4 regions of the Microbulbifer thermotolerans genome follow, and region 1 is predicted to be linked to each of the others. Evidence: predicted binding sites of a transcription regulator. Region 1 holds the regulator's gene; each other region holds the start of a gene.

Region 1 (2,204 bases):
ACAGTACCTGGATGGCGCCGTCGGCGAGTTCGAGCGGGACCACTGGCCGGCTTTGCCGATCGTCGACGCTGAACCGCCTGAAGATGCCAATATCGCCTTTGGCACCACCGCTCATGAACAGGACGCAAATACGGTGGAACCAGCCAACCCGCTGGATACCCTGGAAGGCGAGAGCTTTACGGGAACTGACGAGCTTGATCACTGACATCACCCGCCATCCAGCAAGCTGGCCACAGCGGATTTATTCCCGTTCTTTGATGTGCTCGATAATCAACTCGGCAGCCTCATCGACGGTATCCACAATTTTGAATAAGTCGAGGTCCGAAGAATCGATACACGCCCTCTCCAAAACTGTATCCACCAACCAATCCCGCAACCCAGACCAATAGCGCTTGCCCACCAGTACAATGGGAAAACGGCGCACTTTTTGGGTCTGTACCAAAGTCAAAATCTCGAATAGTTCATCCAGAGTCCCGTAGCCACCCGGCAAACCGACAAAGCCCACCGCATGCTTGACAAACATGAATTTTCGCACGAAAAAATAGCGAAAATGTAAACTGATGTCCTGATAAGGATTGGCTTTCTGCTCGAAGGGTAATTCTATATTGAGGCCTATGGAGGTTCCTGGCTGCGGATAAGCGCCGCGATTACAGGCCTCCATGGCCCCAGGACCACCGCCGGTTATCACCGGGATACCCTCAGCGGCCAGCAATTCCCCCAGCCGTACGCCCTGCTTGTATTCAGGGCTGTCTTCCGCAAAACGGGCGCTGCCGAACACGGTGACGGCACCGCTCAGAGCAATCAGGCGTTCTATGCCGTCCACCAATTCTGATTGAATACGCAACACACGCCACGCTTCGGGCATTTTCGCATCTAACATTATTGTGTTCCCTCATTGTCGCACTTATCGTCAGAATACATACTTTTCTTTGCATTTCCTTCTCAATGTAGCAGCTGCACCCCGAGGATTGCACTGCTGTCAAATCTGTATATAATCCCAGCAACTGTATAAAAATACAGACAAAGATCAGGTGATTCCATGACAAACCTCACTGCACGCCAGGCCCAGGTACTTGAACTGATCAAGGTGTATCTGGAGGAAACAGGTTACCCGCCCACGCGGGCAGAGATCGCCCAGGAACTGGGTTTTCGCTCTCCCAATGCTGCGGAGGAACACCTCAAGGCCCTGGCCCGCAAGGGCGCCATCGAAATGGTGGCAGGCGCCTCCCGGGGTATCCGTATACCGGATCATCAGACAGGCCTCCCCATTGTCGGCCGCGTGGCGGCGGGCAATCCGATCCTGGCGGAGGAAAATATCGAGGATTATTGCGATCTGCCGGCAAATTTCTTTCACCCGCCAGCGGATTATCTGTTGAGGGTACACGGGATGAGCATGCGTGACGCAGGGATCCTCGACGGCGACCTGCTCGCGGTCCAAAAAACTGACCAGGCTCGCAACGGCCAGATTGTGGTCGCCCGCATTGAAGACGAAGTGACTGTCAAACGCTTCCGCCGCAAAGGCAATCAGGCAACCGTTCAGTTACTGCCGGAAAACGAGGACTTTGAAGTAATACAGGTGGATATGCGGGACAAAAACTTTGCGATTGAAGGACTTGCGGTGGGCGTGATCCGCCAAAACCCGTAGACGCGGAACATCTGATATTCAGGCCGAGTCTTTGCTTGCTAATCGATCGCTCGGCCTTTGCAAAACTTACGCGGGGGCATTGCTTGCGGGGGCCCGGAAGTAACTAGCCGGGCACGGAAAGACCACCCTCCTGCGCGCGACCGAACATTCCGCACCCATCAGTCAGTGTACCGTGTGATTAACCGGTACCTCTTCTTCCTCTTCCTCGAGATACTCAGCCCCCTGCTCCTCCATATACTGAACAGCCTCTATTCCAGCCTCCAGCATTGCTCTCGCCACAGCGACTTTGTGTTCACGCAGGAATTCCAGACTTTCTGCCGAAAAATGGATGCGAACCAGCGGGTCCTCCCTGTGCCCGGCCCGGCGCAATGCCACATCGCCGTTGGCCAGTTCGACAATTTCAAAAGTTTCGGAGGACATGGACTTCTCCCTCTACATCGATTTCCACGCAGTGTAACACAGGGGCAATCATTCAGTGACAGGAAAAAGAAGGACAGGTCTGCGGTGAAATGGCGTTACCATTCCTCCGCCTGTGCGCGCTGGCGTTGCACCAGCTCCC
Region 2 (2,204 bases), 380 kb from region 1:
TATCGCGATAACAGGGCGGCAATTCGCCGTGGCGACTGGCGCGAACTGAATCACAGCATTGATGACCTGGAAGCGCTGCAGGGGGTACTCAGTGGTGCGGAGCCCCTGCTGGTAACCGTCAACCGTGCCAGTGATATCCTCTGGGCTATTGAGCTGGCGGATGAGTACAATATCAAACTGGTGATCGCCGGTGCGGCGGAAGGCTGGATGGTGGCGGAGCAGTTGGCAGCTGCCGAGGTGCCGGTCATCATCGATGCAATCAACAATCTGCCCATTTCCTTCTCCACTCTGGGAGCCCGTCTGGACAATGCAGCGCTGTTGACAAAGGCGGGGGTCAAAGTGGCGATTAGTGGACCGGAGTACGCCGCGACGCACAACCTCTACCTCGCGCGTCAATCCGCTGGCAACGCGGTAGCCTACGGTCTTCCCTATGAAGAAGGGCTCAGATCAATTAGTGCCAATGTGGCAGAAATTTTTGGTCTTGAAAGCGGAACCCTGGATCCGGGTGCGGTGGCGGATATTGTTGTTTGGAGCGGCGACCCGCTGGAGGTGACCAGCTATGCCGAGGAGGTGTTGATCGATGGGGTGCCGCAATCCCTGGTAACCCGTTCAACCCGTCTGCGCGACCGTTACTTGAAGCCGCAGCAGGGACATCAGGTGGGTTACAAACACTAGCACCCTCTGATTTAATCTTGCAGTAATCGGTTTCGCGGCCCTCAGGCAATGGGATGGGCATATCGAAAATGCACAAGTAGGCCCTTCTATCCGGCGGCTTGGAAGTGCCTATCCCATCACCCTGCGCGAATTCGCAGCATAAAAAAGCCCGGTATTTCTCCGGGCACAAAGTACAGGGATGGAATTCTTACTTACTGGTTTGCGGCGAAAGGAGTGACACGGTCGTCTTGCATTTCGGACGCTGCACTCTCTTCTTGTTCTTCCAGCAGTAACTCTGGTTTGCCCTTGCAGGCTTTTGCCAGGTCCTCGCGGCGCTTGGCCAAGAGCAGACCGATTTCCTCTCCGGCTTGCTCCGGAATGCCGTCGATATGGCGCTCGATCAAAGAGGTGATATTGGCGGCCAGCTCCAGCATTTTGTCGTGTTCTTCGGCGTCTTTTTTGTTGTCGAACATTGCTCCGTCTCTATCGCATTTCCATACAGCTACTACGGCCATAGTTTGTCTCCGGTTATTTTGCGGCAGTTGATTGATCTGTATGAGTATACAGTATCTGTATAGATATTCAGTGTCAACTAAAGCGAGGGAATAGGAGGGGACTGTGGGGTGCGGTAAGTGGAGCGACGTTTGCGGTGGCTCGCCTGTGCGAAAGCGGAGAAGCTGTCATAATAGATGCGGAAGTTAGCTGTCTTTACTCCCCCCATCGGGCAGTTAGCTCCGACCCCGCAGTAAGACGTTTAAGGCCCGCAAAGCGGGCCTGTTTTTTATTCGGATTCGGTAGCGGCTAAATGGAAAATACCAATTTCGCCGCCAGGCCGATCAACAGGGCGCCAAACAGCTGCTGCATCCTGTGGCCGGTTGTACTGCGCACCCAGCCGCGGTTTCGCCCGGCGATTGCGATCAGGGTCACCAGGCAGTACCAGCCGGCGTCTATTCCCGCAGCCAGGGATACCATGCCCAGCTTGACTGAGAACGCTTGTTGCTCGGCAACGAATTGGCTGAAAAGTGCTGTAAAGAAGACCGCAATCTTCGGATTGAAAAAGGTAATCCCGAATCCCTGCATCGCCGCGCGGCCGACTGACAGCGCTTGGGCCGGGGAGCTTTCGCCCTCGGTAGTGGGTGCCGGTGCGCGAAGTGCCTTCCATCCCAGATAAATGAGCATGGCTGCGCCGGCCCACTGCAAGATGTTGAACAGTAGCGGCGAGTGAAGAATCAGCACGGCCAGGCCAAAGGCGGTGAGACCGGCGTAGATAGCGACCCCAAAGCCGTGGGCCAGGGCGCAGGCGAATCCATGGCGCACGCCAGCACCAGCACAACGCAGCACAATCAGCAGGCTGGGGCCGGGGGACATGGCGCCCAGGGCACAGATTCCCGCGAGGGAAAGCCAGGATATAAAGTCCATCAGAAGCCTCCGCCTTGTTCCAACCAACGTTGCTCCGCCGCTGTAGACGCGCGCCCCAAGGCCTTGTTGCGGTGCGGAAAACGGCCAAAATCCTCGATGACTTGCCGGTGGGCCAGGGCGTATTGGTGAAA
Region 3 (2,204 bases), 110 kb from region 1:
ACACGCTGCGTCAGAGTTTCTGTGTTGAGCTCCGCGAGGCGTCGATCGAACGCCCACTGCCGCGAGGGATAAAAATCAGCTGTGCGAAAGTCCCCCGGTTCCGCCTGAAACGGGTTATAAAATGCTCCGGGTATCGGTTTGAAGACAATATCCCAGCAATAAAGCCCCAATACACTGCTAAGCAAGTTGTTTTCAACATAGTAACAGCAGCCCCCGTCCGACTTTTCCAGGTGCTTCATGACCAGCAGTTCCACCCGCTCCAGGGATTTCGGCAGCCTGATGGTTTGCGCTGGTGGCCGGTATTGGATGGGAGGGGGCCAGTCGTTTTCGAACACTGTATTTTTGGCTGTGCGGTGGCCGAAGCGTTCGGCAAATATCCGCTCGGCCTCGTTGCAGGGCGTGGCCAGAATTTCCCGGCACAGGGCGAGCCCGTTTTCGATATCTCCTCGCTTGACGGCGATACGCGCTCTGCGCTCTTTCGCAGGCGGATGGGTGCAAAGGCGGTACAGGCGTTCGGCATCCTCCAGCGCTTCCAGCCGTTCGAGCTGTCGGGCCAAGCTTAAACGCAGGCGATCCAGGCGGCGCTGAAGGGCGGCGTCCCCGTCAATTCCGGATGGCAACCGCTCGGCCAGTGCCAGAATAGCGTCTTTCCCTTTGTCGAGCGCGTCGCCCAGCTCTTCCTGGCACTGATAATAGAGCAGGTGCTGTTCGACCTGCGCCCGGCTCCGGAAGGGCAAGTGCCGCTGTTCCAGGGGATAGGGCTCGTAGCGATAAAGCCCCAGATCCCGCAACACAAATTCGCTCAGATCCTGACTTAGATTGCCGAAAAAAAGGAGGCGAAAGGTCTTGAAGTGCTCCGCCTTCTGCACGGCCAAGACCGGGCCGAACCGAGATAAGGCTTCCTGTAGGTTTAACGGTTGTGGACTTTGCTCCAGTAGTGCTCGCACCAGTGCCTGGCGTTTGAGTGAACGGGGGAGGGGGATGGGGCTGAGCGCGGCCAGTTCCGCTCGGTTGTATAGTGGCAGGTATGCTTCCACGGGCAGTTTCGGGTTGCGCTGTAGCAGACCCGCATCTATTAAGCGCACCACGGCCCGTGGCAAATGCTGAATTTCAGCGTAGTTGAGCTTGTCCTGCCGAAACAGCGCTCCGGCAGAAGAGGGTACCCCTTTACGCAGTAATAGCCGCACAAAGAGTCGTCGGCTGTTGATGTCTAGAGCTTCCAATCTGCGTCGGAAAGCCAGCTCCTTCTCCGAGAGTAAGTGCTGGTATCGTTTCACAACGAAATCGACCAATGTCTGAAAATTGGTCAGATAGTAGTCCGGCTTCAATTCGGCGGGGGAAGGCATTTTGTTGCTTATCTCGTAATGCAGGCACTGCTTGCGACCAGGATTGCATAGCGAGGACTGTATATTTATGCAGTATGATAAGGCAAGCCACTAAGGAATGCCTGGTTTTCTCCCCATGAGCGCAGTAGCCAATCCTGAGGAGACTGAGGCGCTCCTTTCCACGTTGACGATTGTGGTCGTGGGCTGTGAGCAAGTAATATAGTGCCTAAACGACACTATATGATGGGCTTTTATGAGCGAAGAAAAGTACTTACAGAACTACAAAAAAACGCTGTTCGAGAGTCCTTTGCTTACGGTGGACGCGGTTTTATTCACCTACCACCAGGGCGATCTCAAGGTACTGCTCATCGAGCGGTCCAACCATCCGGAGAAGGGGAAGTGGGCCTTGCCAGGTGGGTTCGTTGACGAGAAGAAAGACCGCTCTCTGGAAGACACGGTGATCCGTATCCTCAAACAAAAGACTTCGGTGGAGCCGCCTTATATTGAACAGCTGTATACCTTTGGCGGACCTGACAGGGACAAACGGGGTTGGTCGGTGACAATCAGCTATACCGCCCTGATTGCGCACCAGGCCTGCCGGAGCCATATTGAGACGGTATCGAATGTGGACTGGATGAATGTTGCGCGGGCGGAAAAGATGGAATTGGCATTCGATCACCAGCAAATACTGTATCGCGCCCGCGAACGCCTGCGCCAGAAAGCCTTGTACAGCATAGTGCCCGCTTATGCGCTTCCTGAAACCTTCACTCTTCCGGAGTTACAGCGGGTGCACGAAGTGATTATCGGCAAGCCGTTACAGAAGAAGTCCTTCCGGCGCAGGATCGAACAGGCCAACCTCTTAATTGATACTGGCGAGAA
Region 4 (2,204 bases), 1.8 Mb from region 1:
GGGGCGCCATGTTAGCGGCGGGTGGCCGCTTACGCCAGCGGCCTTGGAAAAAATGGTAACAGCGGTGCTGAGGGGTCAGTGCTTATCTTCGCGCAGCGTATAGAGACCCTGCTTGAGTTTCATCAAGTGATCCTGCAGCTGTGGGCCCTTGCGCTGGGCAACACCAATGGCGAGCACGTCGATTACCACCAGATGGGCGATACGGGACGACAGCGGCGTGTAGATCTCTATGTCTTCTTCCACGTCCACCTCCAGGGGGATGCTGGCCTGATGGGCTACCGGGGAGCCACTAGGTGCCAAACCGATCACCGTGGCGCCCTGCTCCTTGGCCATGCCCATAGAGCGCAGCAGTGCCTTGGTGCGCCCACTCTGAGAGATAGCTACCACCACGTCACCGGGCCCCATGGACATGGCGGACATATTTTGGATGTGATGATCCGAGTGGGCGGCGGTGGCCAGTTGCAGGCGGAAGAACTTGTGTTGGGCGTCGGCGGCCACGGCGCCGGAGGCGCCGAAGCCAAAGAATTCGACCCGCGTGGCGGATGCGATGGCGGTGACTGCCGCTTCCAGGGCGCGGTTGTCGATTTTGTCCCGTACGTTGAGCAGCGTATCCACCGTGGAATCGAACACCTTGCGCTTGTATTCGGCGATGGTGTCCGTATCGGTCACCGCTATCTGACCAAAACTGGGGCTGGAGGCCAGTTGTTGTGCCAGGTTCAGTTTAAATTCCTGGAATCCTGAGCAACCCACTGCCCGGCAGAAGCGCACCACTGTCGGCTCGCTGACCTGAGCCTCGGTGGCCAGATCCACAATGCGCATATGGATGATTTCGTCTGGGTGGGCGAGGATATACTCCGCCACCTTGCGCTCAGATTTGCGCATGGAGGACAGATGATCGCTGATTTTCTGCGTGACTTCCGCCGGTTTCACTGGACTTCCTTCTACAAGCCGGACTGCGCAGTTTAGCCCCAAGCTTGGTTACTGGCGAGTGGCTCGGACTTGCGCGGGGCCGCGGCGTTGGAATCACTATACTTTTTCATCCCCACTCCCCAAACCTGTTTATTTCTACAGGACTGCCCTGTCGCCTCTGATACAATCCCCGCCCATGGACGTATCTCTGATTCTAGATCCCCTTAACGACGCCCAGCGCGAGGCCGTAGCTGCGCCCCCGGGCAATCAGTTGGTACTGGCAGGCGCCGGTTCCGGCAAAACCCGCGTATTGGTACACCGCATCGCCTGGTTGATGCAGGTGGAGGGGGCCTCCCCCTACTCTATCCTCGCGGTGACCTTCACCAACAAGGCGGCCCGCGAGATGCGCGCGCGCATTGAAGATCTGTTGGGAGTAAACACCTTTGGCATGTGGGTGGGCACCTTTCACGGTTTGGCACACCGTCTGCTCAAGGCCCACTGGCAGGAGGCCAGGCTGCCGCAGAACTTCCAGATTTTAGACAGCGACGACCAACTGCGCCTGATCAAGCGGGTGCAGAACGACCTGCAGCTGGACGAGAAAAAATGGCCGCCGCGGGAAACCCAATGGTGGATCGGTGCGCAAAAGGACGAAGGCCGGCGCCCCCAGTATATTCAGGCTGGCGGCGATCAGTGGCTGCAGACGATGGTGCGTATCTATTTCGCCTACGAAGAGGCTTGCCAGCGCGGTGGCCTGGTGGATTTCGGTGAACTGCTGTTGCGCGCCCACGAACTGTTGCGAGACAACGACGCGGTGCTGGCCCACTACCGCCGCCGCTTCCCCTTTATCCTGGTGGACGAATTCCAGGATACCAACACCATTCAATACGCTTGGTTGCGCCTGCTGGCCGGAGACCAGTGCCATATCACCGCGGTGGGGGACGACGACCAGTCCATTTACGGCTGGCGCGGTGCCAAGATCGAGAATATTCAGCATTTTGCCCAGGATAGGCGCGATGTGCAGACGGTGCGTCTGGAACAGAACTACCGCTCCACCGCCACCATTCTCAACGCTGCCAATGCGGTGATATCCCACAATACCGGGCGATTGGGCAAGGAGCTGTGGACCGAGGGCGAGGAAGGCGATCCGATATCCCTCTATGCGGCCTACAACGAGCAGGACGAAGCGCGCTTTATCGTTGAACGGGTGAAAGACTGGGTGCGCGATGGCAACCGCCGCGACAGCGTGGCGATCCTCTACCGCTCCAACGCCCAGTCGCGGGTACTGGAAGAGGCGC

The links. Region 1 encodes LexA, which represses DNA repair genes until DNA is damaged. Its sites were predicted from a motif close to ACTGTNTNTANANACAGT; they were not measured.
Region 2: A3224_RS07090 (YebG family protein) is a predicted target of LexA. The motif match lies at 1,205-1,222, and genes of this name have one in related genera.
Region 3: A3224_RS08195 (VRR-NUC domain-containing protein) is a predicted target of LexA. The motif match lies at 1,403-1,420, and genes of this name have one in related genera.
Region 4: uvrD (DNA helicase II) is a predicted target of LexA. The motif match lies at 1,055-1,072, and genes of this name have one in related genera.

Annotation. Positions count from the first base shown of each region.
Region 1 is NZ_CP014864.1:2,053,684-2,055,887, forward strand. It holds gene A3224_RS08645 (DUF6763 family protein) at 1-205, shown strand, start outside; gene A3224_RS08650 (LOG family protein) at 242-880, opposite strand; gene lexA (transcriptional repressor LexA) at 1,040-1,645, shown strand; gene A3224_RS08660 (hypothetical protein) at 1,808-2,065, opposite strand; gene A3224_RS08665 (DUF6586 family protein) at 2,161-2,204, opposite strand, start outside.
Region 2 is NZ_CP014864.1:1,674,766-1,676,969, forward strand. It holds gene A3224_RS07085 (amidohydrolase family protein) at 1-675, shown strand, start outside; gene A3224_RS07090 (YebG family protein) at 867-1,169, opposite strand; gene A3224_RS07095 (LysE family translocator) at 1,456-2,073, opposite strand; gene A3224_RS07100 (DUF924 family protein) at 2,073-2,204, opposite strand, start outside.
Region 3 is NZ_CP014864.1:1,946,214-1,948,417, reverse strand. It holds gene A3224_RS08195 (VRR-NUC domain-containing protein) at 1-1,346, opposite strand, end outside; gene A3224_RS08190 (NUDIX hydrolase) at 1,579-2,204, shown strand, end outside.
Region 4 is NZ_CP014864.1:3,861,627-3,863,830, reverse strand. It holds gene hexR (transcriptional regulator HexR) at 76-930, opposite strand; gene uvrD (DNA helicase II) at 1,106-2,204, shown strand, end outside.